3 regions of the Paenarthrobacter sp. 4246 genome follow, and region 2 is predicted to be linked to each of the others. Evidence: riboswitches for the same ligand, from Rfam matches in the RefSeq annotation. Region 2 holds a riboswitch; each other region holds the start of a gene.
The links. A riboswitch is a leader RNA that binds a small molecule or an ion and turns the genes downstream of it on or off. The one in region 2 is predicted to bind S-adenosylmethionine.
Positions count from the first base shown of each region.

Region 1: another riboswitch for S-adenosylmethionine. It lies ahead of ABIE35_RS19555 (DUF1737 domain-containing protein); the one in region 2 lies ahead of metX (homoserine O-acetyltransferase MetX).
Region 3: another riboswitch for S-adenosylmethionine. It lies ahead of ABIE35_RS11425 (aminotransferase class V-fold PLP-dependent enzyme); the one in region 2 lies ahead of metX (homoserine O-acetyltransferase MetX).

Region 1 is NZ_JBEPOP010000012.1:96,006-100,712, forward strand. Features, by position in the region: gene ABIE35_RS19540 (hypothetical protein) at 1-432, opposite strand, end outside; gene ABIE35_RS19545 (O-succinylhomoserine sulfhydrylase) at 443-1,651, opposite strand; gene ABIE35_RS19550 (rhodanese-like domain-containing protein) at 1,652-2,062, opposite strand; gene ABIE35_RS19555 (DUF1737 domain-containing protein) at 2,059-2,325, opposite strand; SAM riboswitch class IV at 2,339-2,450, opposite strand; gene ABIE35_RS19560 (SulP family inorganic anion transporter) at 2,537-4,240, opposite strand; gene ABIE35_RS19565 (NtaA/DmoA family FMN-dependent monooxygenase) at 4,395-4,707, shown strand, end outside.
Region 2 is NZ_JBEPOP010000013.1:46,227-50,933, reverse strand. Features, by position in the region: gene ABIE35_RS20075 (CPBP family intramembrane glutamic endopeptidase) at 1-176, shown strand, start outside; gene ABIE35_RS20070 (VOC family protein) at 295-933, opposite strand; gene ABIE35_RS20065 (bifunctional o-acetylhomoserine/o-acetylserine sulfhydrylase) at 1,135-2,475, shown strand; SAM riboswitch class IV at 2,661-2,777, shown strand; gene metX (homoserine O-acetyltransferase MetX) at 2,793-3,914, shown strand; gene ABIE35_RS20055 (hypothetical protein) at 3,976-4,398, opposite strand; gene ABIE35_RS20050 (winged helix DNA-binding domain-containing protein) at 4,474-4,707, opposite strand, start outside.
Region 3 is NZ_JBEPOP010000005.1:221,277-225,983, reverse strand. Features, by position in the region: gene ABIE35_RS11435 (metal-dependent transcriptional regulator) at 1-155, opposite strand, end outside; gene ABIE35_RS11430 (class I SAM-dependent methyltransferase) at 165-989, opposite strand; gene ABIE35_RS11425 (aminotransferase class V-fold PLP-dependent enzyme) at 1,063-2,472, opposite strand; SAM riboswitch class IV at 2,505-2,618, opposite strand; gene hisN (histidinol-phosphatase) at 2,804-3,616, opposite strand; gene rsgA (ribosome small subunit-dependent GTPase A) at 3,671-4,707, opposite strand, start outside.

The DNA.
Region 1 (4,707 bases), on a different contig from region 2:
CGCCACCACATGCAATCCCGAATAGGCCAGGAACGGCGCGTTGGATCCCCGGCGGTAGGCAAAACCCTCGAGGTCAGCTGCCCGCCGGGTGAGGCTGGAGACGAAGAACGGGGCACCCGCGAGCAATGCGGCGGCGGCAGCGTAAGCCCACTTCTTCGCTTTCCCGCGTGGTGAGTTGATGTCCGGAACGGCGTCCTTACCCGGAACTGCGCGGGCAAACGCGGCGAATCCCACCGGTACGGCGACGGTCCCTACTGCGGTTAGGTGCTGGCCCACGATCCAGCCGCGCCGTCCGGAGGTCAGCATGCGCAGGCGTTCGGCATCGTCCGGAGTGATGTAGACGCGCGAGACCGGCGAGATTCCCACGAACCACACCACCGTGCCGGCAACGATGACCGCTCCGGCACGGCGATAGGGATGGTTCCCGCTCATGGCAGCAAGGCTAGACCTGTTTGAGGGCCTTCTCCAGATCCAGGATGAGATCGTCCACGTCTTCCAGTCCTACAGACAAGCGGACCACGCCGTCGGTAAGCCCGATCGCGGCCCGGCCCTCAGGTCCCATGGCCCGGTGGGTGGTGGTAGCTGGGTGGGTGATGAGGGATTTGGAATCGCCCAGGTTGTTGGAGATGTCAATGACGCGGAGGCCATCGAGCAAGGCGAACGCAGCCTCTTTGGCTGAGCGCCCGGCCGAAGGAGACAGCTCGAACGTCAGCACAGTGCCGCCGGCCTTCATCTGTTTCGCGGCAAGCTCGTACTGCGGGTGGGACGTGAGCAGCGGGTACTTGACCCAGCTGATGGCAGGCTGCTGCTCGAGCCACTCCGCGATCTTCAAAGCGGATGCCGAGCTGTGGTTGACGCGCAGTCCGATGGTCTCCAAACCCTTGGTCAGCACCCAGGCATTGAACGCGGAAAGGGAAGGGCCGGTGTGGCGCATGAGCTGCTTGACGGGACCATCGATGAACTCTTTGGTGCCCAGGATCGCGCCGCCAAGGACACGGCCTTGGCCATCGATGTGCTTGGTGCCGGAGTACACGATCACGTCCGCGCCCAGCTCACCGCAGCGCTGCAACAGGGGAGTGGCGAAGACATTGTCGACAACGACGGTCGCCCCGGCGGCATGCGCCAGTTCGCTGACGGCAGCGATGTCGACGATCTCCTGCATGGGATTGGAGGGCGACTCAAAGAACACGGCTGTGGTCGGTTCAGAGAGGGCTTCACGCCACTGATCCAGATCCGGGCCGTCAACGAACACCGTCTCCACGCCCCAGCGGGGCAGGATCTCGTTGAGGATCACGAAGCAGGAGCCGAACAGCGAGCGGGCGGCCACCACGCGGTCGCCTGAGGCCAGCAGGGCACCCAGGGCGGTGAAGACCGCTGACATGCCGGATGCCGTAGCAAAGCACGCCTCGGTTCCTTCGAGCAGTCGCAGCCGCTCCTGGAAAGTGGCGACGGACGGGTTGCCGTAGCGGGAGTAAACGAAGCGTTCGTCCTCGCCCGTGAAGGCACGTTCGGCAGCGGCGGCCGATTCATAGACAAACCCGGAGTTCAGGAAAACGGGCTCGGACGTTTCCTGGAAATTGGTGCGGTCAAGGCCACCGCGAACGGCCTGGGTGTCAGGGCTCCAGCTGGCGGCGTCGGGATTAAAGGTCACTTACTCGGTCCCCAGATTCGTCGGCAGGCCACGGTTCTTCCAGCCGTTTACGGTGCGCTCACCGTAACGGTCCGGTTCGCCTTCGAAGCCCTCAAGGACGTTGTACGCAGTGAAGCCGGCCTGCGTTGCGGCGATGGCAGCGGAGATGGAGCGCTGGCCGGAGCGGCAGATGAAGACGAGCTCCACGGCGTCATCCTCGGGTGCCTGCTGCTGCAGGTCCTCGATGAAGCGGGAGTTCGGGATACCGCCAGCGAGGTTCCACTGGATGAACAGGGGATCATTCTCGGTGGCTTTGGTGTCCGGGATGCCGATGTGGGCCCACTCGCCCTCGGTGCGAACATCCACCAGGATGGCGCCTTCTTCGAGCTTGGCCCACGCGTCCTGCGGGGTCAGGTCACCTGCGTAGCTCATGCGTGGCCCTCGAATGCTTCTACATCGTCGTAGTTCTCAAGCTGGTCCACTGCGTTGGCGACGGCGGCATCAGCATTGGCGATCGCCGCGGGCAGCACAATCGCTTGGGCAACGATCACTTCCGTGCCGTTGAAGGTGGCTGCAGGGCTGCCATGGAGCACATAGCCCTCGACGAGGGAATTGTGGATACGCTCGCAGAAATCGCGGTTATCCGGGCCTGTAATCAGGCGGTAAGAGAGTTTTTCTTCAGTGGGTTCAGGCATTGCTGGTGCTCCTCAGTCACGCTTGCAGTTCGAGTTGTCGATACGCCGAGTAGTCACCTGAGGCACCCCGCCGGAGAGAGGGTTGCCGACCAGCAAGTCAGGGCTTTGCGCTGGTACTCATTACTCAAGAAAAACGTAACATCCACGGGCGTCGGGCCGCACTTGCGGGTGGCTGCATGGTCGTCATGTTGCGTAATCGGCGGCTGATCCATTACCGGTCCTTGAGCGCCCGCACTGCCGCGCCGACAGTGGGGTAGAAGTGGTCCGGCGTAAATCGGGCCGCCGTACCGAGGCGGATCAACTTGTCCTTCACAGGCCCTTTGAGCTCGGCAAACACCAGGTCCACTCCTTTTCTGGCCAACCATTCGTCCAGGGTTACCAGGTCATCCAACGCTGTGGTGTCGATCCCGGTGATGGGTTCGGCGGCAAGGATGATGTGGCTGATGGGCTCGGTGGACTCGTCCGGGGCCTCGTCGAGTTGCTCCCTCACAAAGCTGGCCAGAACCTGTCCGTTGCCGAAGAACAGTGGTGCATCAAACCGGAGGATCAAGAGCCCGGGGATGCGCTCGCCCTCGGGGTGCCGTTCAAGATCGTGATACCCGGGTAGGCCTTTCTCGGCGCCGAGTTCGGTTCTGTACGGATCCCATGCCCTGCGGACAAAATCCAGGAGTGCCAAGGCAATGGCCACCACGATTCCCTGGAGGACACCCACTGTCAGCACTCCAAGGAACGCAGCCAGCATCACCACGGACTCGCTGCGGCTCAGCCGCAGGAGCCGCCGGACGCCGGCAGGATCCGCTAGTGCAATGGCTGCTGCGATAACGACGGCGGCCAGGGTTGCCGATGGAAGGTACTCGGTTACTCCCGGAGCCAGCAGCATGAAGGCCAGCACCAGCACGGAGCCGACCACGCCTGTCATCTGGGATTTTGCGCCGGCATCCACGGCGACCGGTGTCCTGGAGGTACTGCCTGAAATGGGGAATCCGCCCAAGAGGCCGGTAGCAGCATTGGCTGCTCCAAGCGCTGCCATCTCCCTGTTTCCGGAGACCTTCTTCCCTTCCTTGGCTGCCAATGTTTGAGACAACACACCAGTGTCAGCGAAAGCCATGAGCGCGATGCCTGCGGCGGCCGGGAGCAGCATCAGGGCGTCTGCCCAGCCAATACCTCCCAGTGCGGGCATGGGCAGGCCCTGCGGCAGGACCCCGGTGACTTTCACGTCGTCGTTAAGCCCGAAGACCGCCGTCGCCACGCACGAGCCAACCACCGCCAACAGAACACCGGGTACCTTCCACTTCAGGAGCCGGGGGATCCAGATGAGAGCCAGTGACCCCACTCCCAAGAACAACGCGGTGATGTTGACCTCGCCGCGCAGTAACCCGGTGGTGACCTTTGCGAGCTTTTGCCAGATGTCGCCGTCGGCCGCAATCCCCAGAAACGCCGGGAGCTGCGAAAGGGCCACCAACAGCGCGATTCCGTTGAGGTACCCGAGCCGGATGGGTTTGGACAGCAGGCCCGTAATGGCTCCCAGTTTCAGTGCCGAGCCGGCAAGCATGAGTGCCCCGATCAACACGGCCAGCAAGCCGGCCAGCGCCACGGATTTCTCGCTGCTTCCCGCTGCCAGCGGCACAATCGCCGCGGCGATCATAGGGGCGAGGGCAGAGTCGGGTCCCAGGACCAGAATGCGGGAGGGCCCCACCACCGCATAAACCAGCAGCGGGACAACTGTTGCGTAAAGCCCGGTGACCGGGGGAAGCCCTGCTGCCTGTGCATAGGCCATTCCGGCAGGCACCAGCAAAGCAAACAGCGCAGCGCCCGCAACGAGATCGTGCCGCAGCCATTCACGCTTGTAGCCCTTGAGGGCCCAGACGCTGGACAGCCGGTCCTTGGCGGAGGGGCGGGTGGTTGCTGCACTCATACAGCGATCATTCCCGACCCCTGCTGTTTGTGGAACACGACATACGCCTTATGTGGAAAATCCGGACCGTCTCCAGCCGCGTTCAAATGTGACGCCCCGGGAGCATAATTGACCCAGTACGTCCCCCTGTAACTTCGCATGAAATCAGGTCGCGGTGAACGGACAGAGCAGTTCTACACTCAAGCCCATGCTGCATTTTGGATGGTTTGTGGGCCACGGATTCGGTGTCCAGGGGTGGGGGACGCCCGGCTACGCCCTGGGTTACGACTGGAAGAAACCCGCCCTGTACCAGGATGCAGTCCGTGCGTTCGAACAATCCGGGTTGGACCTCTTCATCATTGAGGATTCCCTCACCGTGCCGGACACGTATGGCGGATCGGCCGAAGTGTCCCTGGCGCATGCCTCCTTTGCGCCTAAACACGATCCGCTGGCGCTGGTCCCTTACCTGCTCTCCGCCACCGAGCACC
Region 2 (4,707 bases):
ACCACCTGTACCAGGGTTTTGGGCCGTTCATCGGCAACGTGGTCATGGGTCTGGTGTTCGCGTGGATCTATACCAAGACCAAGCGGGTGATGCCCCTGGTGATTGCCCACGCGTTGCTGGACATAGTGGCATTCGTGGGCTTCAGCCTGTTCGGCAAGGCGATGGGCCTGGGGTAGGGCGAAAAAAATCCGGCCGCCATCGGTGGGTGACGTCTTTGGCACCCGCTGATGGCGGCCGAAGTTCCTACCGGACAGGGGTGACCGGCGCCGGGACGAGCCCGGATGGACGGGGCGGTCAGATGGTGACGGCTCCTGAGGCGGTTTCGAAAGTTACTGACATGATTCCCGGAGTGCCGTGCGGCGCCATCCACTGGACAGCGACGTCCTCCAGCGGCTTTTCCACCGGTTCTCCGAGCCATTCGGTGACGCGTTCCGCCGAGCCCGCAATGGTGAGGCTGGACATCTTGACGTCGCTTTCGTAAATCCTGGACGGGTGAAGTGACGGATCGCCCTCCCACTTGAGCAAGTACGGAACCTGGGGATCTGCGATCAACCCCAGGATGCCGATCTGCTGCCACACCAGTTCGCGGCCGTCAGGGAACTTGCGGTTGCCCGGCACAGCGGAACGGCCAAGGCGGTCCTCAAACGGTGCCAGATCGTCAACAGCGACGCACCAGCCCATCCATCCACCACCGGCGGCCGAGCGGGCACGAACTGCTTGGCCAAAGGGTGCTTTGTCGGAAGCGGGGTGGTCCAGGACCTCCACAACTTCCAGGTACTTGTTATCCGCAAGGGGAATGATCATGTTCCGGGTACCAAAGCGCGGGTGCACTCCGCCCCGGACAGCGTCCACTCCCAGTGCCGCGGAAATTCGTTCGGTAGTGGCCAGAAGGCCATCTCGTTCACAGGCGTAAGAGACGTGATCCATGCGCATGGCTTCATCTTGGCACTTTGTGATCGGGGTCTCAGCTAAGTCAAGCCTAACTAAGGTGGGATGTGTATAACTGCTGCCGCGTGGCGTCATGCAGTGACGCTGAAAGACCGAAAGATTCCACCGGCGTCATAAAGCTGTCCATGGCTCCGGACACTTCCTAGACTGGCCCCAGCTCACATGCAGCACGTTTCCACAGAACCCATGCGCCACGAACAGGAGAACTCCATGTCACAAGGATGGTCTTTCGAAACCCGCCAGATCCACGCAGGTCAGGAGCCTGACTCTGCCACGGGAGCACGGGCACTGCCGATCTACCAGACCACGTCCTTTGTGTTCCCCAGCGCCGAGAGCGCAGCCAACCGGTTTGCCCTGGCCGAGCTCGCGCCCATCTACACCCGGATCGGCAACCCGACGCAGGATGCCGTGGAGCAGCGGATCGCGAGCCTCGAAGGCGGCTTGGGTGCCCTCCTGCTGAGCTCTGGCCAGGCCGCGGAGACCTTTGCGATCCTTAACATCGCGGAGGCCGGCGACCACATCGTGGCGAGCCCCAGCCTGTATGGCGGTACTTACAACCTGCTGGCGCACACCTTGAAGAAGTTCGGCATCTCGGTGACCTTCGTGGAGGACCCGGATAACCTGGACCAGTGGCGTGAGGCGGTCCAGCCGAATACCAAACTGTTCTTCGGCGAGGTTGTGTCCAACCCGCGCCAGGATGTGCTGGACATCGAGGGCATTGCCCGCACCGCGCACGAGGCCGGCGTGCCCCTCATCGTCGACAACACGCTGTCCACCCCCTACCTCATCCGTCCCATCGAGTGGGGCGCCGACATCGTGGTCCACTCCGCCACCAAGTACCTCGGTGGCCACGGTTCTGCCATCGCCGGCGTAATCGTGGATTCAGGCAATTTCGATTTCGGCAAGGACCCGGACCGCTTCCCGGGTTTCAACACCCCGGACCCCAGCTACAACGGTTTGGTCTACGCCCGGGATCTTGGCAAGGACGGGGCACTCGGCGCCAACCTCTCCTACGTTCTGAAGGCACGGGTCCAGCTTCTTCGCGACCTCGGCTCCGCTGTGTCCCCGTTCAACGCCTTCCTGATCGCCCAGGGACTGGAGACGCTGAGCCTGCGCGTCGAACGTCACGTAGCCAACGCCACCAAGGTGGCAGAGTGGCTGGAAGCCCACGACGACGTCGAATCGGTTGCCTATGCGGGTCTGCCGTCCAGTCCGTGGTACGACCGCGGCCGGAAGTACGGTCCGCAAGGCACCGGCGCCATTGTTGCTTTCAACATCAAGGGCGGTGTTGAAGCGGGCAAGCGCTTCGTTGACGGACTGGAACTGCACTCGCATGTTGCCAACATCGGCGATGTCCGCTCGCTGGTTATACATCCGGCCTCCACTACGCACAGCCAGCTGACGGTTGAGCAGCAGCTGGCGGCCGGTGTGACCCCCGGCTTGGTTCGCTTGTCCGTGGGAATTGAGCACGTGGATGACATCATCGCCGACCTCGAAGCCGGATTCCGGGCCGCCAAGGGAGCTTGAAACAAGCCCTGAAACCTGCGGCGTGAACACGCCTGACGCCTTTCCTGGAATGCCGCCCGGACCGACGATTATTCGCCGGGTGGCATTCCGGAGTGCTGCTTCGTGAACGAAAACGCCCCGAACCGTCACACTGATGTCATATTCTTCGCCATAACCGCCCTGTATTTCCTAGACTCTTCGTATTAGGTCATGAGTGCCAGCGCATAGCCCCGGCTTGCTGGCCGGCAACCCTCCTCCGCGGTGGGGTGCCCCGGGTGAAGACCTGGCCTGTTCGCACGCAAGGCGACGGGCAAGCGCGAGGTTAAGGTGTCAAAGGAATGACCATTACTGCTACAGCCCTTCCCAAATCCGGAGAAGAAGACGGAACCGTCAAGTACGCCGCCATTGGGTCGCTGGACCTTGAGGCCGGCGGATTCCTTCCCGACGTCGTCCTCGCTTATGAGACCTGGGGGCAGCTGAACGCCGATGCCTCCAATGCCGTGCTCATCCAGCACGCCCTCACGGGCAGCACGCACGTTGCCCGGGGAGCTACGGACGAAGAAGGATGGTGGGAGCAACTGGTAGGCCCCGGTGCCACCATCGACACCAACAGGTTCTTTGTCATCTCCATCAACATCGTGGGTGGCTGCTACGGCAGTACCGGACCGTCCTCGGAGGCGCCGGACGGCCGTCCTTGGGGCTCCCGGTTCCCCTTGGTCACCCTGCGAGACAGCACCGAGGCCGAGGCACGCCTGGCCGAAGCCTTGGGAATCCAGGCCTGGCACGCCGTGTTGGGCGGTTCCATGGGCGGGGCCCGCGCGTTGGAATGGGCAGCGACCTTCCCGGAGCGGGTGAAACGCTGCGCCGTGATATCCGTGGGTGCCTACAGCACGGCCGAGCAGATCGCCTTTGCGCAGGCCCAAACCCTGGCCATTCGCCAGGACCCGAACTTCAACAACGGCGATTACTACGGGGGCACGGCCCCTGAACAAGGGCTTGCGTTGGCCCGGCGCATCGCCCACATCACCTACCGCTCCGCGTTGGAGCTGGACTTCCGCTTCGGCCGTGAAGCCCAGCACCAGGAGACACCTTTGGCCGCTGCGGTCCTGGGGGAGCGTGGCCGCTATCAGGTGGAGAGCTACCTGGACCACCAGGGAACAAAGCTCGTCCGGCGTTTCGACGCCAACAGCTACATCGCCATCACCGAAGCCCTGATGTCCCACGACGTCGCACGCGGCCGTGGATCGCTGCAGGCAGCATTGTCGCGCACCACTGCGGAGTTTTTCGTCGCGGCCGTGGACAGCGACAGGTTGTATTTCCCGGCGCAATCCCGGGAATTGGCCGCAGCCTTGCCGGGTGATGTTCCGGTTCACGTCATTGAGGCGCCGATCGGCCATGACGGGTTCCTGACGGAAATCGGCCAGCTCTCAGCACAGCTCCGCGGAGCCTTCTTCGCCTGAGTTGAGTGGCCGTTGCAGGACAGTTGAGTAGCGGCTGCAGGACGCTGGGTTGGCCGCCAAGCTAGCCGTTCATGATGTCGCCGCGCTGCTTCATGTAGTCCTCCATGGCGATCTCCCCGTTGCTGAACTTCGCGTCCAGCTCTGCCAGCTTGCGGGCGCGGTAGCCTTGCGGCTCCGATCCGTTGGTTGCCGGGAAAGGCGTGGGGGAGGAAGTGTTCGACGGCGCCCCGGACTGCGGTCCGTCATCTACAGGGCGGATGACGGCCGGCCCGGACGAATAGCCCGGGTAATCCTGTGTGGGGTAATCCTGGGGCGGGTAACTCTGTGCCGGATAGCCGGGGCCGGGCAGGTTCTGCTGCGGGGGATAGCCAGGGCCGCGGAAGGTTCCGTTCTGGATCCGGCGCGCGCGGGATCGGTTGTACATGCGGATGCCGAGCGGAATCAGCCACGAGCAGACGATGATCCAGAAGATCAGATTGTTCACAGTGCAGGCCTCCTAGGTCTTATCCCAGCTTAGCCCGGTCGCACGGCGTGAACTCCGGCGCCTGCAGTGAACACTTCAGTGGAGCCGGGCTTCCATGCCCAGGAACTGCCCATAGCGTTCCACTTCGGCCTCCAAAGCCATCTGTTCGGGAGGGCTTGCCGGCCGGTTCATGCGGACATCCAGTTGGCAGGCGCCGCCGGAGAATCCATGGCGCCACCATCCAGCCAACCTGCCATCCATCAGGACCACGTGCATGGGCCCGTTGTCTTCGGGGAAGTACGGTGCTGTCCCACCCAGATAGTGCCGGGA
Region 3 (4,707 bases), on a different contig from region 2:
TTGAGCTTGCGGACCATTTCAGACACGGAGGAATTGGCCACACCCAGGCGCTGGGCAAGCTGGGAGGACGTTATCGGCTTGTCTTGCCACTCTGTGTACGAGTAGATGACCTTGACGTAGTCCTCAATCGAGGAGGAGGGCGTACTGGTCTTCACACCCCAAGCCTACCGTGGCCCCGCCTCGCGCATCTTGAACGCCCGCCAGGTCTGCGTCACGTAGGGCAGTGGAATGGTGTCTCCCGGTGCGTGCCCGAGGTGCTCGTAGAGGTACCACTCCAGGTTGCCCATGACTTTCGCCCTGGTGGCGTCGTTGGCGCGGAGATAGTAGCTCCGCGACTTGGTCAGCTCCATGATGTCTTCGGGCGTCAAGGCATCCGACCATCGGGTGAAGCGACTTTCCAAGCCGGAAAATTCCGGGCCGATAAGTGGTCGGAACCCTGGCTTGTGGACGTCTCCGGCATGCATGATGCGCGAGAGCCGATGAACCCAGGGCACGTCCGTATCCAACTGGTTCCAGACCAGTCCCAGAGTTCCGTTCGGCCGCAGGATACGGGCTATCTCGGTGCTCGCGGCCAATGGATCGCACCAATGCCAGGCCTGGGCAACACTGACGACGTCGAATGCTGAGTCCGTCAGTCCAGTTGCTTCAGCCGTTCCCTCCCGCGCGATGACGTGCGGGTGGGACTTGCGCAGTTGCTCCAGCATGTCAGTTGAAGGATCGACGGCGGCAACGTCCAGTCCGCGCCCCACGAGGAGGGCCGTGAACTTGCCAGTCCCCGCTCCGAGATCCGCAGCAGTCGTGGCCCCCGGGGGAACAATCCACTCCACGGAGTCCAAGGGATAACCGGGCCGCACGCGATCGTAGTGCTCGCCACCGTCCTGGAAACTCCGGCCGAACTCGTGCCGACGGTCAGCGTGGAGCTTGGGACCACGTGGTCCGGCAGGTCCGGGAACGCCAGGCTGTCCGCTGGAGGCGGCCGGAGAAGGCAATGCCACCAAAAACTCCTTCACAGGGTCGCCAAAAGATACCCTACGAATTTACCGCAGCCGCGGTAAAGCGCGCTTAGTCAACAGTGCAGGGTGCAGCGCCTGCAGTGCCGGGTGTGTTGGGAGCCCATTCCGGGTAGGTTCGGTGGTCGTTGGCAGGTACCCAGCGGCCCTCGTCCACCACGTAGTCCCAACCCAACCCGTTGCGCTTAAGTCCCTCGATGCCTGCGAGCAGCCTCGTGGCGTCCTCCAACCGGGAGCCGACGCCAAAGCTGGCACGCAAGGAGCCTGAGGGAAGTCCGAGTCGCTTGAGCAGAGGGTGGGCGCAGAAGCGTCCATCCCGGAGGCCAACTCCGTGCTCAGCGGCCAGATAAGCGGCCACCAAACCGGCGTCGAATCCTTCCACTGAGAAGTTGACCACACCAATGGTGTCGTCGGAGTCAGTGAAAATCTGGTGCACAGTCACGCCGTCGATAGCCTCCAAACCCTCCACCAGGTACGTGCGGATGGCTGCTTCGTGGGCGTGCCATGCCTCCTGGTCCAGCCCGGCGAGGACCTGAGTGGCGCGGGCGAGGGTTGCGGCACCCAGGACGTTGGGGGACCCTCCTTCGTGGCGGGCAGGGCCCGTTGCCCAGCTCACCGAGTCCAGGCGGGCTTCACGGACGGCGCCGCCTCCAGCCAGGTGGGGGATCCCAGCGTCGAGCCAGTCCGGGCGGCCCACGACGACGCCTGCGCCGAAGGGGGCATACAGCTTGTGACCGGAGAACACCACGTAGTCAACGTCGGCCTCCGTGATGTTGATCCGGCGGTGGGGTGCCAATTGGGCGGCATCCACAACGATCCTGGCACCGTATTCGTGCGCCAGTGCAGCGAGTTCGGCGATCGGCAGGATTTCACCTGTGACGTTGGAAGCACCAGTAACAGCGAGCAGGCTGATTCCGCCTTGGGCCAATTCGTCGCGGAGCTTTTCCACCGTGGCGGCCAACGTGGAGGCCGCCACGACGCTGCGGTGCGGGACACCCTGCCAAGGAAGAAGGTTGGCGTGGTGTTCAATGTCCAGATAAAGGACTTCCCCGGAGAAACGGCCGTCAATCTGCGGTAGGCAGCCAGCCAGGAGATTCAGGGAGTCTGTGGTGTTTCGCGTGAAGATCACGGAATCGTCAGGACGCCCACCGACGAACTCACGGACAATATTGCGCGAATTCTCGTAGACCGACGTGCTGATCTGGGACGCAAAGCCCGCGCCGCGGTGCACGCTGGCGTAATAGGGCAGGACTTCGTTGAGGTACGCGGAGACGACGGTCAGGGCCGGAGCCGATGCGCCGTAGTCGAGGTTGGCGTAGCGGACGTGGCCGCCCTGGATCAGCGGTGCCTGCAGCTCAGCGCCAGTGACGGCGGCGAGTGGTCGTGCTGCCGCAGCTGCCTGTGACGGGATGTCACCGGCGAAAGAAGGAATGGTGTTCGAGTCGAACGTGACTGTGCTCATGGGACCTCACTCAAGAGGGATCCCCATAAGGGGATCCGCGCTTGCCGCATCCGTTCCGGACCGGCCGGGTCGTCACCCGGGGCACCCCGCCGCGAATGGAGGGTTGCCGGCCAGCAAACCGGGGTTTAGCGCTGGCACTCGTGACCTGTAAAAAAGGTTAGGGCACCCCCAGCGGACCCTCCAAAGCCACTTCGCTTTGTTAAGCGCTTTGTTACGTCGGGTTGTAAATCGCCGGTTTGGCGAAGAAAAAACGGCGGATGCCTCCAAAAGGAGGCCTTCGCCGTCGAATATTCGCTGGAAAGCAGCTTGCGAGCCCCGAGGGACACCTGCGCTAGAGCAGGTCGTCCAGGCCTGGGTTGAGCCGTTTGAGGACTTCCGAGTGAAGGATGGAGTTGGTGGCCAGCGCGTTACCGCCGAACGGACCGTCGTCACCTTCCAGGGAAGTGAAGCGGCCACCGGCCTCCGTTACGATCGGGACGAGAGCTGCCATGTCGTACAGGTTCAGCTCGGGCTCGCACGCGATGTCCACTGCGCCCTCGGCCACCAGGCAGTATGACCAAAAATCGCCGTAGGCCCGGGTTCGCCATACATCCTCTGTGAGCCCCAGGAACTCGTCCAGGTTCCCGCGGTCCTTCCAACCGGACAGGCTTGAGTAGGACAAGGAAGCATCGGACAAGCGGGAAACGTTGGAGACCTTCAAACGGGTGGCCGCGGCAAGTGACCGGCCCATGTAAGCGCCCATGTCCTTGGCAGCCCACCAGCGTTTTCCCAAGGCGGGTGCGCTGACGACGCCAACCACAGGTTCACCCTCATCAACCAGCGCGATCAATGTTGCCCAGACCGGTACGCCCCGGACAAAGTTCTTGGTCCCATCGATGGGATCAATGATCCAACGGCGTGATCCGTGTCCGCTGCTGCCAAACTCTTCGCCGAGGACAGCATCCCGGGGGCGGGACCGGGAGAGCTGACCCCGGATCGCTTCCTCCGCTGCTTTGTCGGCGTCGGTGACAGGTGTGAGGTCCGGCTTGGTTTCGATCTTCAGGTCCAGAGCTTTGAAGCGGTCCATGGTCTGGGCATCGACTGAATCAGCGAGGACGTGGGCGAGGCGCAGGTCATCGTTGTAGGTGGAAACGGGATGGGTCATGCCACCAAACTATCCTGAAACGTTCGCTGCAGCGGGGACGCGAAGCCGCAACGATCAGTTGACGGTTCCCAGTTCCTTGGTCTCTTTTGCTTCCATCCGGGGGTCGGCACCGAGCAACCGGCGCAACGAGGCCAACCGCGCTACTCCTGAGGGTCCTGCATGGCCATCGTTTACCCACGGATCAAGTCCGCAGTTGACGGCCGTGGCATCGTGCTTGCAGCCCCGCTCACAGGCTTCAGTTCCAGGTTCAAGATCCGGGAAGGAGTGCAGAATCCGGTCCGGGTCCACATGGGCGAGGCCGAAGGAACGGATGCCCGGTGTATCGATGATCCAGCTGCCGGCGGGGGCGTCGGCGAGTTTCAGGGCTAAAGCGGAGGAGGACGTATGCCGGCCACGGCCTGTCACAGCGTTTACGCCGCCGGTGGCCCTCTCTGCACCTGTCAGCGCATTGACCATGGTGGACTTGCCCACGCCCGAGTGGCCGAGCATCACGGTGACTTTGCCGCCGAGGTGGGAGCGCAACTGGGCTACGGCGTCCCGGTCCAACCGTGCGGACAAGCCATCATCTGAGCGGGCGTCGATGCCGCCTGCTTCGGAGTCCGCTGTGCGGCTGATGATCACGGGAAAGTCCAGGCTGAGGTAGTTGGCAAGCAATTCCGCCGGATCCTTGACGTCCGCCTTGGTGATGAGCAGCAACGGCTCAATGCCGGCGTCGTAGGCTGCAACCAAGGCGCGGTCGATGAATCCGGTGCGCGGTTCAGGGTTGGCGGCTGCAACAACAATGACCAACTGATGGGCGTTGGCCACCACCACGCGTTCGATGGGGTCGGTGTCGTCCGCGCTGCGTCGCAGGAGGGTTCGTCGTTCTTCCACCCGGACCAGCCGCGCCAGCGTGTCCGGCGAGCCGGAGACGTCCCCCACCAAAGCGACGAAGTCCCCGGGTACTACCGGGTTACGCCGCAATTCGCGGGCGCGCGCAGCGATGACGACGCGTGCGTTCGCGGAATCCTCGTCCACGATCGCCCTGTAGCGTCCGCGGTCAACGGTGATGATCCGGCCGATAACGGCGTCGTCATGGCTGGGCCTGTCCT